3 regions of the Leptolyngbya sp. FACHB-1624 genome follow, and region 3 is predicted to be linked to each of the others. Evidence: predicted binding sites of a transcription regulator. Region 3 holds the regulator's gene; each other region holds the start of a gene.
What was found. Region 3 encodes NtcA, which controls nitrogen genes in cyanobacteria. Its sites were predicted from a motif close to TTTGTANNNNNNNNTACAAA; they were not measured.
Positions count from the first base shown of each region.

Region 1: the regulator NtcA is predicted to act here: its motif matches at 2,755-2,774, upstream of ACMUEV_RS21770 (ammonium transporter).
Region 2: the regulator NtcA is predicted to act here: its motif matches at 3,720-3,739, upstream of ACMUEV_RS07770 (TIGR00300 family protein).

Region 1 covers NZ_CP180258.1:4,598,855-4,604,151, reverse strand. The annotation lists gene smpB (SsrA-binding protein SmpB) at 1-296, opposite strand, end outside; gene ACMUEV_RS21775 (ammonium transporter) at 876-2,444, shown strand; gene ACMUEV_RS21770 (ammonium transporter) at 2,780-4,186, shown strand; gene ACMUEV_RS21765 (hypothetical protein) at 4,336-4,485, opposite strand; gene petN (cytochrome b6-f complex subunit PetN) at 4,553-4,642, opposite strand; gene ACMUEV_RS21755 (hypothetical protein) at 4,730-5,158, shown strand; gene ACMUEV_RS21750 (SDR family oxidoreductase) at 5,148-5,297, opposite strand, start outside.
Region 2 covers NZ_CP180258.1:1,681,725-1,687,021, reverse strand. The annotation lists gene ACMUEV_RS07775 (M20 metallopeptidase family protein) at 114-1,319, opposite strand; gene ACMUEV_RS07770 (TIGR00300 family protein) at 1,534-3,642, opposite strand; gene ACMUEV_RS07765 (C39 family peptidase) at 3,987-4,826, opposite strand; gene ACMUEV_RS07760 (cation:proton antiporter) at 5,042-5,297, opposite strand, start outside.
Region 3 covers NZ_CP180258.1:905,025-910,321, forward strand. The annotation lists gene ACMUEV_RS04175 (Holliday junction resolvase RuvX) at 1-41, opposite strand, end outside; gene ACMUEV_RS04180 (DUF3084 domain-containing protein) at 76-1,473, opposite strand; gene ntcA (global nitrogen regulator NtcA) at 1,593-2,264, opposite strand; gene fabI (enoyl-ACP reductase FabI) at 2,704-3,504, shown strand; gene ACMUEV_RS04195 (vWA domain-containing protein) at 3,529-4,146, shown strand; gene ACMUEV_RS04200 (RNA polymerase sigma factor, RpoD/SigA family) at 5,014-5,297, shown strand, end outside.

The DNA.
Region 1 (5,297 bases), 2.8 Mb from region 3:
ACAAGTTTGCGAATTTCATCGCGTCTGAGGAGGAGCTTCCGAGTTCGGGTTGGATCGTGATTAAAGACCTGACTTGCAGTTTTATGTGGCGAAATATGGACATTGTGGAGAAAAACTTCTTGATTGCGAACGAGCGCGAAACCGTCGCGTAAGTTCACTCGACCGGCGCGAATGGACTTCACCTCGGTTCCCGCAAGCTCGATTCCCGTCTCGTAGGTCTCCAGAATCTCGTACTGAAACCTCGCCTGACGATTATCGCTAACAATTTTGAATCCGTCGCTACTTTTCTCGCTCATAGCATCACTTTAGCTCAGTTAGGGGGCTTGTAGCGAAAAAAATCGCCCCCTTCCTCACGCAACGGTCAGGTAAAAAGGCGAATTACTCAAGGAGACGAAATTAATACACAAGTACTATATAAGATAGTCTCGAAAAAAGCAAATCTTAGTTTGAATGAGATCTTTTATTCATAGATAAAAATCGATGTTGAATTAAGAAATAATCAATCTCCCTATTTTTCTCTGGGAATCTCTCTCTAGAATTGAGCATTTGTAATCTGAGATACAGAATCACATGACTCAATCAACGAAATTTGACTTCATCTCATCTAAAGATTCTGTTTCTTTAGCTATGTGACATGCCCCCACTTCGTCGTATATTTCAGTACCTCAAACGACGTACCGACCTTGTGGCAGCTGAATCATAGAGACCTAACTCGTCCTCGATCGCGGCACTGATTGCCAAGTAGTGGAGGGTTTCGGGATTCAGGAATTGCATTGCCCGACTGCAAGACAACTTTTACTTGCTGGAATGGTGTAACGCTCTCATGCCAGCAGGTCAATTTCGCATTGGTTTATTTACATTAGGAATTTCGTGTCATGGTGTTAAGAGCATCGTTGAAGCAAAAATCGCAAGTTCGCAAGCGGAAGCCTGCCTTGCTTAAATCCTGGGAAGCACTGCTCAGAACAGTGAGCAAGTTGTCTCTCGGTTGGCAAATGTCAATTCCGATCACAGTCGCGATCGTTGGACTTTGGAGCTATGCGGCTGTTGCCCAAACCCCACCTACTGTTGAAAGTGTTGCGACTGCAACCGCAGACCTAAAAATTGGTCTAGATACCATGTGGGTAATGATTGCAGGATGCCTAGTGTTCTTCATGAATGCGGGCTTCTGTATGCTCGAAACTGGCATGTGCCGACAGAAAAATGCGGTAAACGTGCTTGCGAAAAACTTGATTGTCTTTGCGCTGTCTACAGTGGCATTTTGGGCGATCGGGTTTGGCTTGATGTTCAGTAACGGAAACGGCTGGATTGGCGCAAGCGGCGGATTTTTCTTAACGGGTACAGACAGCAGCCCAGTAACAGGTGACGCTTACCAAGGAATCTTCAAAGCCATTAGCTGGGCAGGCGTTCCTCTGGCTGCGAAGTTCTTCTTCCAGTTGGTGTTTGCTGGAACAGCAGCGACGATCGTGTCGGGTGCTGTTGCTGAGCGGATCAAATTCATCGACTTCTTGCTGTTTAGCTTACTGTTGGTTGGGATTGCTTACCCCATTACAGGTCACTGGATCTGGGGCGGTGGCTGGCTAGCAACTCTCGGATTCTACGATTTTGCAGGTTCGACGGTCGTACACGCAGTTGGGGGTTGGGCGGCTCTGATGGGCGCTTCTTTCCTCGGTGCAAGAATTGGTAAATACAATGCAGATGGTTCTGCAAATGCGATTCCGCCTCACAATCTCAGTATTGCAACCTTGGGTGCTTTGATTCTCTGGTTGGGTTGGTTCGGATTTAACCCCGGCTCAACGATGAGCGTTGGGAATGGTTCTTTGATTGCTCATATTGCTTTGACGACGAACACAGGTGGCGCATTTGGTGCGATCGCGGCAACGGTAGTTGCATGGGCAATTTTAGGCAAGCCTGACTTGACGATGACCATCAATGGTCTGCTGGCTGGATTGGTCGCTGTTACAGCACCCTGTGCTTGGATTAGCGTTCCTTCTTCTGCGATCATCGGTGCGATTGGCGGTATTTTAGTTGTCTTCGCCGTTGGGTTCTTTGATAAGTTGAAAATCGATGACCCAGTAGGTGCGATCGCAGTTCACTTAGTGAACGGTGTCTGGGGAACGCTGGCGCTCGGATTATTCAGCCAAGCTGATGCTTTTGGTGCAACTCCTGCTCCCAAAGCTGGATTGCTGTTTGGTGGCGGTATTGAGCAGTTTTGGTATCAGCTGGTTGGAGTCTTATCAGTAGGCGGCTTTACAGTCTTGGTTTCCAGCATCTTCTGGATTTTGCTGAAGTCTACTTTGGGTATCCGGGTGACCTCTGAAGAAGAACTGGAAGGTTTGGATATCAGCGAGCACGGTATGGAAGCTTATGCAGGATTTGCTAAGGAAAGTGCTTTTGGCTCTTCTAGTAACTACCCCAGCAGTTCATCTGAACCGACCAAGTATTAATGACTTGAAAGGTCTAATCTAAGATTCTGCGAAGAGCGCTCTCCAATTTGGAGAGCGCTCTTTTTGCACTTTGTTAAGTCCGATGAATCTATTAGGAATTCACATAATCTTTTAAGAAACATCCTCCCTAGTGATGAAACTTAGGGTCTGCTGGGATTAAGGCTTTCTCGATCGCAAAAGTGTAATTTCAATTACAGAATGAGCCTTTCAATTTTGGTGCAATCCAATAGCAATCATTCGGATTTCCAATGGTTTCTGTATCTACAGCCTAACGGAAGTCTGAAGATGAGTTCTTTATTGGCGTTGAAGGTTTGAAGCCAGTGTTGAAAAAAATCATGTGGACAGCGCTCACCACGATCGCGCTGTTTAGTATTCCGTTGATGGGTACTGCTCTTGCTGAGCCTGTGACGGCTGAAGCTGCAAAAGCTGCCGCCGATCAGGCAGCTAGCCAAGCTGATACAGCCTTTATGTTGATTTCGGCTGCCCTCGTGCTGCTGATGACTCCGGGTTTAGCGTTTTTCTATGGCGGTTTTGTTCGGTCTCGGAATGTTCTCAATACCATGATGATGAGCTTTATTCTCATGGGTATTGTTGGAACCAGTTGGATTCTGTGGGGTTATAGTCTTTCGTTTGCACCTGGAACTCCGTTTATCGGCGGGCTACAGTGGTTGTTCTTGAACGGTGTGGGTCTAGAAACGACAGGATATCTAGCGGGCAGCCAGCCCGATGCGGTTGTTTCCTATGCCGGAACGATCCCGCACCAAACGTTCATGATTTATCAGGCGATGTTCGCCATTATCACGCCTGCTTTGATTTCGGGTGCGATCGTTGAACGGATTAGCTTCAAAGCTTATTTCTGGTTCATTGTGTTATGGTCTGGAATTTTGTATCCGATTTTCGCTCACATGGTTTGGGCGAAAGGCGGATTTTTGGGCTTATATGGTGGCTTGGGTGCTTTGGACTTTGCAGGCGGAACCGTTGTTCACATCAGTTCTGGTGTGTCAGCACTGGTTGCAGCTTGGGTCTTAGGTCCGCGCAAAACTTACCCCAATCAGCCTGCTGCACCGCATAACGTTCCTTACATTTTGTTAGGAGCTGGATTGCTGTGGTTTGGGTGGTTTGGCTTTAATGGCGGCAGTGCTTTAGCCTCTGGCTCATTAGCGACAGTTGCATTCGTGGCAACGACAACTTCTGCCTCAGCAGCAGGTTTAGTCTGGGTGATTTTGGAATGGATCTTACGTGGCAAGCCGACCGCCGTTGGGATTGCAACAGGCGCAGTTGCTGGATTAGTTGGAATTACTCCGGCTGCGGGATTTGTGACTCCCATTGCAGCTTTGCTGATTGGGGCAATCACTGCAACGGCTTGCTTCTTTGCTGTGAGTTTGAAAGCGAAGCTCCAGTTTGATGATTCGCTGGATACATTCCCAGTGCATGGTGTGGGTGGAACAATTGGTGCGATCTTAACTGGTATTTTTGCGACTAAAGCAGTCAACTCGGCTGGTGCAGATGGGTTGCTGGCAGGGAATGCAACCCAGGTGTTGACGCAGATTGAAGCGGTAGCCATCACTTATGTCTTGGCAGCGCTAGGAACGATCGTGATTCTGAAAGTCCTGAGCGCAGTCTTTGGTGGATTGCGAGTCCACCCAGATGCTGAGTTTCAGGGTGTAGATATTCATGAGCATGGTGAAGAAGGCTACGGTGAAGAGGTTACCGCAGGGTTCATGATGACTCGAGTTGAATAAGATGCGGTTACAGGGATGATTTACTTAAAAGGCTCTAGGAGTTGAAATCCTAGAGCCTTTTGATATGCGGTAGCAACTCGCTTTGCTAGTGTGCAGCTTTTGTCCTCTCTGTCCCCGATTTGGGAGCTTTGAAGTCAATTGAGGGTGTGTTAGCGTCGTTTGCTCGTTGGTTTTTTCTCTTGTTCGCGACGGCGACGATCGCGCCAATCTGCAATGGTGATATAGCCAACGCCACCAGTGATGGCTATGAGAAGACCAAACGCGACAAGCACCAGTGTGTTAAAAACTGTAAATTCCACGATCGGATCTCAAAGTTCTAGATTTTCAGTGCCCGCAGCGTGTTGACCACGGGCTGGAAACTAGGCATTAGAAGCCATTGCGTCCCCAAACGACCATTGCGATCGAGAAGGTAAAAACGGATAAAAGCGCGACCCAACCAAGTGACAAAATATCCATGATAAAAACGGGCGGTACAAAGGATGATAAATCTAATAATAAGGCAAAACGGGCTAGCGACTGGGGAACTGGGATCTAGAGATTGACATGCAACACTTAAAGCTGAGCTGGGAAGAACGAGTCGAGTCGTTGAAGGCAGGATTGCTTTCGGCAGGTTCGGTTGCGTTGATTTTTCCGTTGATTGCGTTATTGAATGATTTTTTGGTCAGCCGCTATCCCAGTGTTTCGATGAACTACTGGATTAGCGGCGCGATCGCGCTGTTTGCAGGGTTCTTATTTGGGGTGACTTACCGCTACATCATTCGTGAAGATGAGAATTCTCACCTCAAATCTGGGGCGGTGCTGGCGTTTGGATTAGTGCGAGGGTTGGCGCAGGTGGAAATGGGAATTGCAAATCAAAGTGCAGTCATCCCCATTGTCAGCTACGCAGTTGAAAGTGTTTTGTTGTTTGCGATCGCCAGACTGGTGCTTGATTGGGGGATGTCCCTTGGCTGGATTCAGCGATTTAAGGGATAAATTCTACAATTTCAGTTGCACTAAACATCTGATTGCGATCGAGCGCCGAGAGAATTTTTTGATTGGCGCGATCGCTGATTAAGCATTTGCACACGAGATCTGCGACATCGGCACGGTGAATTGAGCCAGAGATTTTGGG
Region 2 (5,297 bases), 780 kb from region 3:
AATATTTTAGAAAATGCTGACAACATCTATCTTGATACTGATTCTCATTAAAAAAGGGGCAAATGCCCCTAACATGGATAATTCTTGATTTCTACAAACTTCGCTCAGTCGTTTCAGCGAAACGTCTCAACAATGCGGACAAAGAACTCGACACCCATCCCCAATACCGTTTCATCAAAATCGAATCGAGGATGGTGGTGTGGAAAATCTAATCCTTTCTCTGAATTAGCCGATCCTAAGAAGAAATAGCAGCCTGGAACTTCTTGCAGAAAGAACGCCATATCTTCGCCCCCCATCGTTTGGCAATCCGGCACAACTCCTAAGGGCGATTCGATCACCGTTTCCGCGATCGACCGAACTAAATCCGCGATCGCGCCATCATTAATCACAGGCGGATACAGTACGTCATAGTTGAATTCATACGTTGCGCCATGTGCCTGACAAATTCCGGCGACGATCTGTTCAATCCGTTGCGCAAAATATCCCGCATATTTGGGGTTAAAGTAGCGGACTGTGCCTCTGAGCCGCGCTGAAGCCGCAATCACATTACAAGCTGTCCCAGAATGGAATTCACCGACCGTCACGACTGCTGAATCGATCGGATCAACGTTCCGCGCCACGATCGTTTGCAGCGTATTCACGATTTGAGCACCGACCAAAACAGAATCGATCGTTTGTTGCGGAATTGCTCCATGTCCGCCTTTCCCAACGATCGTGAAGTCAAACGTTTCCACGGCTGCCATCAATGCCCCAGTCCGCACACCCACCATTCCCAAGGGCAAATTATTCCAAATATGCAATCCGACGATCGCATCGACATCTGGATTTTTGAGAACCCCTGCTTCGATCATCGGTTTTGCTCCACCTGGCCCTTCTTCAGCGGGTTGGAAAATGATTTTTACCGTGCCTGAAAAATCACGATGTTGCGACAGATAATAAGCTGTTCCAAGCGCGATCGTCACATGTCCATCATGTCCGCAAGCGTGCATCAGTCCATCATGCTGCGACTTATAGGGCACATCATTTTGCTCTTGAATCGGCAACGCATCCATATCGGCTCGAATTGCCAAGACTCGACCCGGACGATTTCCTGCGATCGTGGCGACAATTCCGGTTTTTGCAATTCCGGTTTCGTGTGGAATCTGCCATTCCTGAAGTTTTTGGGTGATAAATTCAGCCGTTAACTGTTCGCGAAAGCCGAGTTCAGGACGTTGATGAAGTTGTCTGCGCCAGGTGACGAGTTGAGCTTGCAGCGATCGAATTTCCAGTCGAATTTGTGAAACATCGACTGAAGGTGAACTTAGGAAAGTAGAAACCATGATAGGAAAAACCTTTTTCGTGATAGGAAAACTCTAAGCTTAGACTTCCACTATCGCAAACTTCACTCCTGATGGGATCGTGCCCTAAAAATAGAAGCCGGATTTTTCTGAAAAATCCGGCTTCTAGCAGCTCTAGTAGTTCATCACAAAATCTGTAGAGGATAAGGAGCGAGCTAAGCCTGGTTTCTCCCCACTCCCCATCTCCCCACTCCGCTTACACTTTCTCAGCCAAGCGATAAGCACTCGTCAATTTCTCAAGTTGCTGCACCAACAAACTCAAGAACAAGCCTACATCGGTCACAACGCCAACCGATTCAACCGAACCACGATCGCTGAGTTTCGTCACAACTGCTGGATTGATATCAACACACACCATCTTCACGCCCGATGGGGTCATATTGCCTACCCCGATCGAATGCAACATCGAAGACAACATCAAAATCATGTCTGCGCCTTCGATCAAACGCGCATAATCTTGCTGTGCTTCGATCAGATCCATCTTCGTATCGGGCAATGGACCATCATCACGAATCGATCCAGCAAGCGAGAATGGAATATCATTCCGAACGCATTCGTACAAGATGCCACTCTTGAGCACACCTGCTTCCACAGTTTTGGCAATGCTACCGTAGCTCCGGACTGTGTTGATCACTTTCAAGTGATGGCGATGCCCACCTCGGACAGAAACCCCTCGTTTCATATCCACACCGAGCGATGTCCCGAGCAATGATTGCTCCATGTCGTGAACTGCGATCGCATTGCCACCGAGCAATGCCTGCACATAGCCTTCTCGAATCAATTTCGCCAAGTGTTCGCCGCCGCCTGTATGAATCACAACAGGGCCTGCTGTCACCACAACTCGACCACCTTGATCGCGAATTTGCCGCAATTCCCAAGCAATCTGCTCAACGACTAATTCCACGCGCCGCTCACTCGAAACGCCTGCACCCATAAAGCTAAATTCTTGAGTGTTGCGCTGATCGCGAGTGCTCGTCTTCCGAATCGTGCGAATGCCTTCCACTCCGACCACAACGCGATCGTCGGTCGTCAAATCTCGCAGTAATTTACACTGAGCACTTTTACCATCGGCGGAAACTGCGATCGCACCATCCATTCTCTGACGATCAACTCTCACCCATTCGCAATTCACCCGAACCTCGGTTGGATAAATCGTCGTCACATAGAAATCATCCGGTGCAACGCCATCTTGAACCACTGCCTCAAGTTCAGCATCACAGACTTCGGTTGGACGCGGCAAGGCTCCTAAATCGATCAACTGTGACATGATCGTTTCCATCAGATCATGCGACGGAGCCGATACCTTCACTTCCGCAGAAGACGTACTTTGACGCTGTGTTCCCAAGCTGAAATTCAAGACCTGGAAGCTTCCCCCCGCTTCAACAATCACATCCAATGCTCGGTTGATCAGACCCGAATCGAGCAAGTGACCTTCAAGTTGCACCACTCGGCTCTCGATCGTTGCCACCGCATGAAGTTCCACCCGGACAGGTTCAGTCACCCGTAAGGTCAAACATTTTGCGGCTCCTCCAGCTTTGAGAAATTCTGTCAGCGGCGTTTCTAGCACTGTAAATCCGGCATCTGCTAAGCGCTGTTTCAGTTCAGCACTCGCTTTATTCATAATCACAATATGATCGAGATTCACCGCATTACACGCGAAATTCACCGCATCAGGTTCTGCGATCGCGATGCGTTTCTCAGCGGGAACTCGCATCTCAATCAAGCGATTAGAATACGCATCAAACGCAGGTGGATAGTAAAGCAAATAGCCATTGCTCAACGGACAGAAGCAAGTATCTAAGTGATAAAAGCGCTCATCCATTAAGCGCAGGGATAACACTTCGACATCCAGCCATTTTGCCAAGTAAGGATGCGAATCCAATTCAGATCGGAAGCCATACCCTGCCCAAAGCCAGCGTCCTTCACGATCGAACAAAGCATCGCCCGCGCCTTCAAACGGCAGTTCTGGCGGAAGCTCGTACACGGTGAACCCATTGTTCTCGAACCATTCTTTGAAAAAGGGTTCTTCTCCCTGCCGTTCCTTGTGATAAAAACGACTCAAGACAGCCGTATCTCCTAGTACTAAACCCGCATTAGCGGTAAAGACCATATCGGGGACACCTTTTTGTGGCGTGACCAGATCCACGATCGCATGTTGCTTGATCAAGTCATGCAAACCGTGCCATTGTTCTACTGCGCGATCGCGCGACGACTTGTGAATATTCCCTTCCATCCACGGATTAATCACATAATCCACATCGTAATGGTCAGGAGCACACATCAAAATCCGAATCGAAGATGTCATAGAGAAAAATCTGGGTAAATGTGTATTCTGGGGTGTCCCTCAATGAATGAGAGTGTGCACCCCAAGGTTGTCTCGATGTTGTATCGATGACTACAGGACATCCTGGGCTAACGTCGAACTTGTAGCGGCAGACATTCGATCCATTCTAGGAACAAAGGGAACGCTTAATTCCTAAAATGTGTCAGCAAACGATGAACTCATGAAGAGAGGCTTAATGCGATCGTAGCGCTCACAAACTGCATTAGCCAACCTTCTCGTGCTCAACGACGGCAAGATATTCCGAAAATAATTTAAATTAAAAAGAGCATTCCGAATCTCAGAACGCTCGCAAACCAGAAACGAAGTTAACGCTTTGAGATGAAATGCACCCAGAACTGATGATCTGTACAGCAAGTTTGATAGATCAGATTGTAAGAATAAGTCAGTCCTGCACCTGTGGTGTAGATATCGTAGTGGCTGAGTTCAGGATTTGGATCAAACATTAATTCACCATACGGATCATTGACGATAAAGCCTTTTTCGTTGTAGCCAATGATGCAAATGATATGTCCGGATGGAGTAAAGTAACCATGCACGATCGCTGGATTGCCCTGAGCTAACCATTCCTTAACTTGCTCAAAGCTTGCAGTTTGCGTAAAGCGATCGTGGCAGCCATAATCTTCAGCGACTTGAGCGATCGTTGCGGGTTCATGGCGATCTAAATTCTTTTCAGTGCAATAGCGATCGAGTTCATCAGGAAAGCGGATACTTGGATTACGCGGAGGAACTCGGAAGTAAGACAGCACCATTGCAAGACTTGTAACATTGCAAGTTCCGTACGGATTATCGGAGTTATCTAACTGATCGAGATAAGGTACGGCTAAACGAGTGGCTTGCGGAAAGTTCACCTTTCCATCTTTGAGAATGACCGCATGACGTTGGAAGATCATCCAGGTTTTTTGACCTTGAAACGATCGATCAGCAAACGTAACTTTGAGATGGTCTGCAACAACAGTAAACGAGCTAATCTCTAAAACCGTTTCGGCTGCGATCGACTGTTTCTGATCAGCAGGAAGCTTGCTAGAGTCGATGGGCTGCTGCTTGAGCACTGAATTGACTAAGACTTTGAGTTGTAGCATCTGACGCTCCTGACAAATGGTTGCCTGTGACAACAGGGAGACGCGATCGGTTTGCGGATGAAACAAAAAAAAGATAGAGAAAATTTTCTCTATCTTTTCTGAAAGATTGGGAGCGATGACAAGTTCCAACTAGGATTCTTAAGATTGCGTCACCGAATTGCTACGCAGTATGAGTAACCTTGCTATACAAGAATTCTAATGCTCGGTTCCGTAGATCAGAGGATCGCGCCACAATCATCGATTACATCTGTTGAGTAAACAGATGTAATCTCGTAAAACCGTTACTTGCTAGCTGTTTCCACAGCCGGGGTAGATTCTGGGATGGAATTTGTGGATGAACCAAAGGCAACCCGTAAAAAGGGTGGAGCCAGAAAAGTTGTCAGAATGACCATGATAATAATCGATACCTCCAACGGCTTATCCAAAATGCCGCTAGCTGAGCCGATGCCAGCAAACACTAGACCTACCTCACCTCGAGGGATCATCCCAACCCCGATCGCCACTCGATTGATGCCGGGTTGTCCGAACACTGCCCAA
Region 3 (5,297 bases):
CGCCCTGGATCAAATCCCAGAATAACGGGCTGTTCCGCCATACTCACCTCTTGCCGTTGTTCTGTCTACAGATTGCTAATTCGATGCCCGCAGCACAACCTGCCCATCCTGCACCGCTACTAATTCTATTTTGAGCGGTCCCGCTGTGTAAGTCACATCCGATGCAACTGCCCGCAATTCAATCGAATTCGGATAGCGGCGAAGCTGATCGATAAAAGATCCCAGACTCAACAGTTTCTCAACCTCTAGTCTGTCATTCATCACCCCTGCGACACGGGCACGGGCATTAGAAGCTGCAATTAGGTCTTGTAAGGTTTTCTGAAAATCCTGGGGGGACAGTTTAGACGGTTCCAGCGTTTGAGTCGCGATCGTATCTCCTGCTAAAAAGACAACCTGATTCGGCACTGCACTCATATTCACGACAACGCCTCGGTCGTCACCGAGAACATAATTTGCCCCGGCCTGCACCCGCACCAGATAATCTTTACCATCTTGAATTTGCTGAATGAGGTTTTGCACTTCCGCAATCGGGATTTGCACAATTTGCTGATTGTTCTGCCCCAGGCGAAGCGACTCGATCGCGGTCTGATTTGCCAATTGCAGTAATTGATCGACCGCTGCTTTGGCTCCACCTTGTTCGACGACGCGCACAACGCCTGAAGACAGCACTTGTGTCCGAAAAATTGCCAGATCACCTCGGCGAATCTGTTCCACATCTTGCTGAATTTGCTGAACGGCTGCCACGAGAAAAGCTCTCTGCTGTTCCAGGGTTTTCAATTCTGCTTCGCGTTGAGCAATGACTTGATCGCGCTCATTAATTTCGCGATCGCGCTTTTCAATCAGGGCAGTTCGTTCCGCAATTTGCGCATCTCGTTCCGCAATTTGGGCTTTCACCTGATCCCGTTGTTCAATTAACGCCTGCTGCTCAGATTCCAGCTGATTGATTTCGTTGCGGAGCGAGAGTGCTTGCTGAGAAACTGTTTCTAGCTGATTGCGGGTGAGATCTCGCTGCGCTTCTGTCCTGCGAAGTTGGGCATCGGTTTCTCGTTGTCGAGCGACTGAAACTTGAAGATTGGCATTGAGGCGCTTGAGATATTCCTCAATTTGGGCACGTTCCGATCGCGCTTGCTCTAGATCTTTCTCAACCTCAGCTTTTCGCTGATCGGTGGTTTTGAGATCAGCCGTGACTTTATCGAGGTCACGATTTGTCGCCCGCAAATCGGCTTGAATTCGCCCGAAGTTCAACACCATCTCTCGAAAGGTGCGACTGGCAAGCAGTAAAACGCCTAACGTAGAGGCAGAAATCAGCGTGCCCGTCAAAATCGTCACGACAACTGCTGTTTGTTTGGGACGGAGATTGAACAAGCTGAGGCGGGCTTTTCCCACGCGCGTTCCTAAGCGATCGCCGACTGTCGCGATCACCCCTCCTAACACCAACACCACCAAAATTAGAATTAGCCCGACATCGGACATGACGCTCCCACAAACCCCTAGACATACTGCACTCTAAGGGCACTTTCAGACTTTGCCTTTCATTATGACTGCTCGCTCTATGATTCGCGTGAGTCACTCAGGACTGAATTCTAATCGAATTAGGTAAATTGTTGACTAAGCGTTACCGGATTATGAACGGTTATTTTTTTCTTGTGAATTGAGATCATTTTGTCCTGACGCAAATCTCCCAGTAAGCGGGTGACTGTGACGCGAGTCGAGCCGATTGCTTCAGCGATCGCTTGGTGAGACAGTTTGAGATCAATCATGATCCCCTCTTGTGAGGGCACACCAAAGTCACGACACAGAATCAGGAGGAAACTAACAAGACGCGATCCCATATCTCGGTGCGCCAGCGTTTCGATCATCATTTCAGTTTGTAAGATTCTCGACGACAAGCCTTTCAGCATCAGCATCGAGAGTTCGGGATTGTCTTTGAGCGCTTTTTCAACTTGTTCGATCGGAACAGACAGCAATTCGACAGGGGTGAAGGCAACTGCGTGATAAAAGCGATCGGCACGTTGTCCTGTGATCAGAGAAAGCACCCCGAACACGCTGTTTTCTCGCAGCAGCGCGACGGTAATTTCTTCTCCTGCCTCGTACACCCGTGAGAGTTTAACCGCACCCTTGACGAGAAAGTAGACCCGCTCCGCCGGATCGCCCGGAAAGAAGATGGTCTTACCGCGTTCAAACGTCTCTACAACAGGAGGATATGCTCCCCCTCCAATCTGACGAAACATCGCTGCAAGCGGTTTATCCTTGGTCACTACCATTTCTTTCCTTGTCGTATCGAGTGAAGCTGGGAAGTCTAACAGTCTATGTAAGCAATCGATGACTTTAGACCACTAAAACTGAGTCTATGATCTGTTTTAGTGTCGTAAACTACAATTTCGCTTTGATCTTCAGAAAACTCAGTAAATTCTCTAAGAAGAAGGCGCAATTTCGAGTCGATCTACTGGAATCTTCTGGGCAGACCCAATAATTTCCACAGATCATACCGTGAAAGCACGAATATTCTAGGACGAGGCATTAAGGAATCATGAAGGATTCCGAACCAGAATCAGAGAGGATTCGCTGGCAGAAAAACCGAACTGAGAAATGACGCAATTCGATCCTCGATCCGCCAAGCTTGGGACGATCGCGTCAGCGAGGAGCAGTTCGAGAGGGATCCCTTTCTGCTATCCTCATAAATGCTTTACACGGTAGAAGACCATGCTAGACCTGACTGGAAAGAACGCACTTGTAACGGGAATCGCGAACAACCGCTCGATCGCATGGGGCATCGCTCAGCAGCTACACAAAGCAGGCGCAAATATTGGCATCACCTATCTACCGGATGCAACCGGCAAAGCGGAAAAGAAAGTTGCCGACTTGACCGAGCCGCTCAATCCCAGTTTGTTCTTGCCTTTGAACGTGCAAGATGACGCACAGATTGAGAGCGCATTCAATACCGTGAAAGACAAATGGGGCAAGTTGGATATTCTGATCCACTGTCTCGCATTTGCTAGCAAAGATGATTTATCCGGCGATTTCTCCAAAACGTCGCGCGCGGGTTATTCGCTGGCGTTGGATATCAGTTCTTACTCGCTGGTGCAACTAGCTGGAGCCGCAAAACCTCTAATGAGCGAAGGCGGTAGTATCGTGACGCTGACTTACCTCGGTGGTGTGAAAGTCATCCCGAACTATAACGTCATGGGAATTGCCAAGGCAGCATTGGAAATGAACGTGCGCTACCTCGCAAATGAGTTAGGGCAGAACAATATTCGAGTCAATGCGATTTCAGCAGGCCCGATTCGAACATTGGCTTCCTCGGCAGTCGGTGGCATTCTCGATATGATTCACCACGTTGAAGAAGTTGCGCCGTTACGTCGAACTGTGACGCAGATCGAAGTCGGGAATACCGCAGCATTTCTCTGTAGTGATCTATCAAGCGGGATCACGGGTCAGGTGATCTACGTCGATGCAGGCTACGAAATTATGGGGATGACGGGATCGAAGCCCACTGCTGGATAGCAATTAGACGATAGGAGATGTGCCGTGCCCAATTTTGAAACTTTGCAAAATCGAGACTACACCTTGATTTTGGATAAAAGTGGCAGTATGTCTACCAATGATCAAATTGGGGGCGGCAGTCGTTGGGAAGCAGCCCAAGAATCAACGCTGGCACTGGCGCGCAAATGCGAACAGTTTGATCCCGACGGTATTACGGTTTATACGTTTTCTAGCCGATTCAGACGGTACGAGAATGTGACGACGAGCAAAGTCGCACAGATTTTTATGGAAAACGATCCGGTTGGCTCGACCAATCTGGCAGCAGTGTTGCGGGATGCCACCGAAGATTATTTTCGCCGCAAAGCCACAGGGCAGAGCAAAACTGGAGAAACCATTTTAGTCATTACCGATGGTGAGCCGGACGATCGTCGAGCCGTGATTGAAGCGATCGTGCAAGCGACACAGAAAATGGAACGCGATGAAGAATTAGCCATTTCTTTTATTCAAGTTGGCTCAGACGCCAGTGCGACAAAATTCTTGAAGGTTCTCGACGATCAGCTTCAAAGTGTGGGAGCAAAGTTTGATATCTGCGACACGGTGACGATGGATGATATGGCAGATATGAGTTTGGCAGAAGTGTTGTTGAATGCGATCGTAGATTAGCACGCTAAAACAGCGATTAAGTTTGGGCAGAATGAGCGGCGATCGAGCCTAAAATCGCAAGCCCAGTCAATCGACTCGATGCACCCAATTGGGTCAGTCGCAGCAGCAATACCTACCTGAAGGAATAGCCAAGAAACCACAACGAAAAGCTCCGAACCTAATCGGGATACCGACCTGCGTCGCAAAACTGATGACGGTTCTCGATAAGTATAATTGCTCTTCGTTTTAAGCTGACCAATGTTGCAGCCTTGATCCAGTTTTTAATGAAATCGTCACCTTAATGACACTTCAATTTCATATCTGAAAAGTAGCCTAAAATGTCCCCATTTTTTCACAATAAATCTTGGATTGAACTGTCAGAATGAAATCCATAGACCAGTTGATGGATACGGGGTTTGGCTCACTGGAACATTCTCTAAATGCGCAAGTCAGAAATCATAACAGCAGCACTTAAAAAAGTACGGTTATCCCTCTCTAGAGACTCTATCCAACTGTAAATCAAACCGTCATTATAGAAGAATCAATTCACCAAGTTTTAAATGAAGTTTTAGGGTAATGCCCATGTCTTGCAATTTACTTTGGAAAGCTAAATATTTGCTGAAATTCCTGAGTAATTTCCCTGTAAGGCTCTTTACTTTATTTAGAATTCGTCTTATCATTAAGTAAAGTCGAAACGACTTCGATTTAGAGTCCTGAACCTCACCGCTACACTTTCGGCTGTTCGTGCTTGTACCCCTTATTTTGTAAGCGTGCTAAAGATTTATCCCCCTTCCCAGGGTGAAGTTAAACAGCATTTCATTCCTGTATCGGCTTGGAATCGATTCGAGTTTGTTGTCTAAAGTTTTCATTTCACGGAGTTGACTGCACATGGCTACTGCCAATACCAAATCTAAATCCACTCCTAGCCCCACCTATACGGCTGATATGGTGCGGACGTATCTGCATGAGATTGGTCGTGTGCCGATGTTGACACACGAGCAAGAGATTCTCTACGGGAAGCAGGTTCAGCAGATGATGACCTTGCAAGAGAAGAAAGAAAAGCTTGAGAAGAAGCTGGGTCACGCGCCGACGCAGCAGGAGTTTTCTGAGCATGTTCATCTCAGTGATTCTGAGTTGACTGGTATTTTTCAACGGGGTCGTCGCGCTAAGCA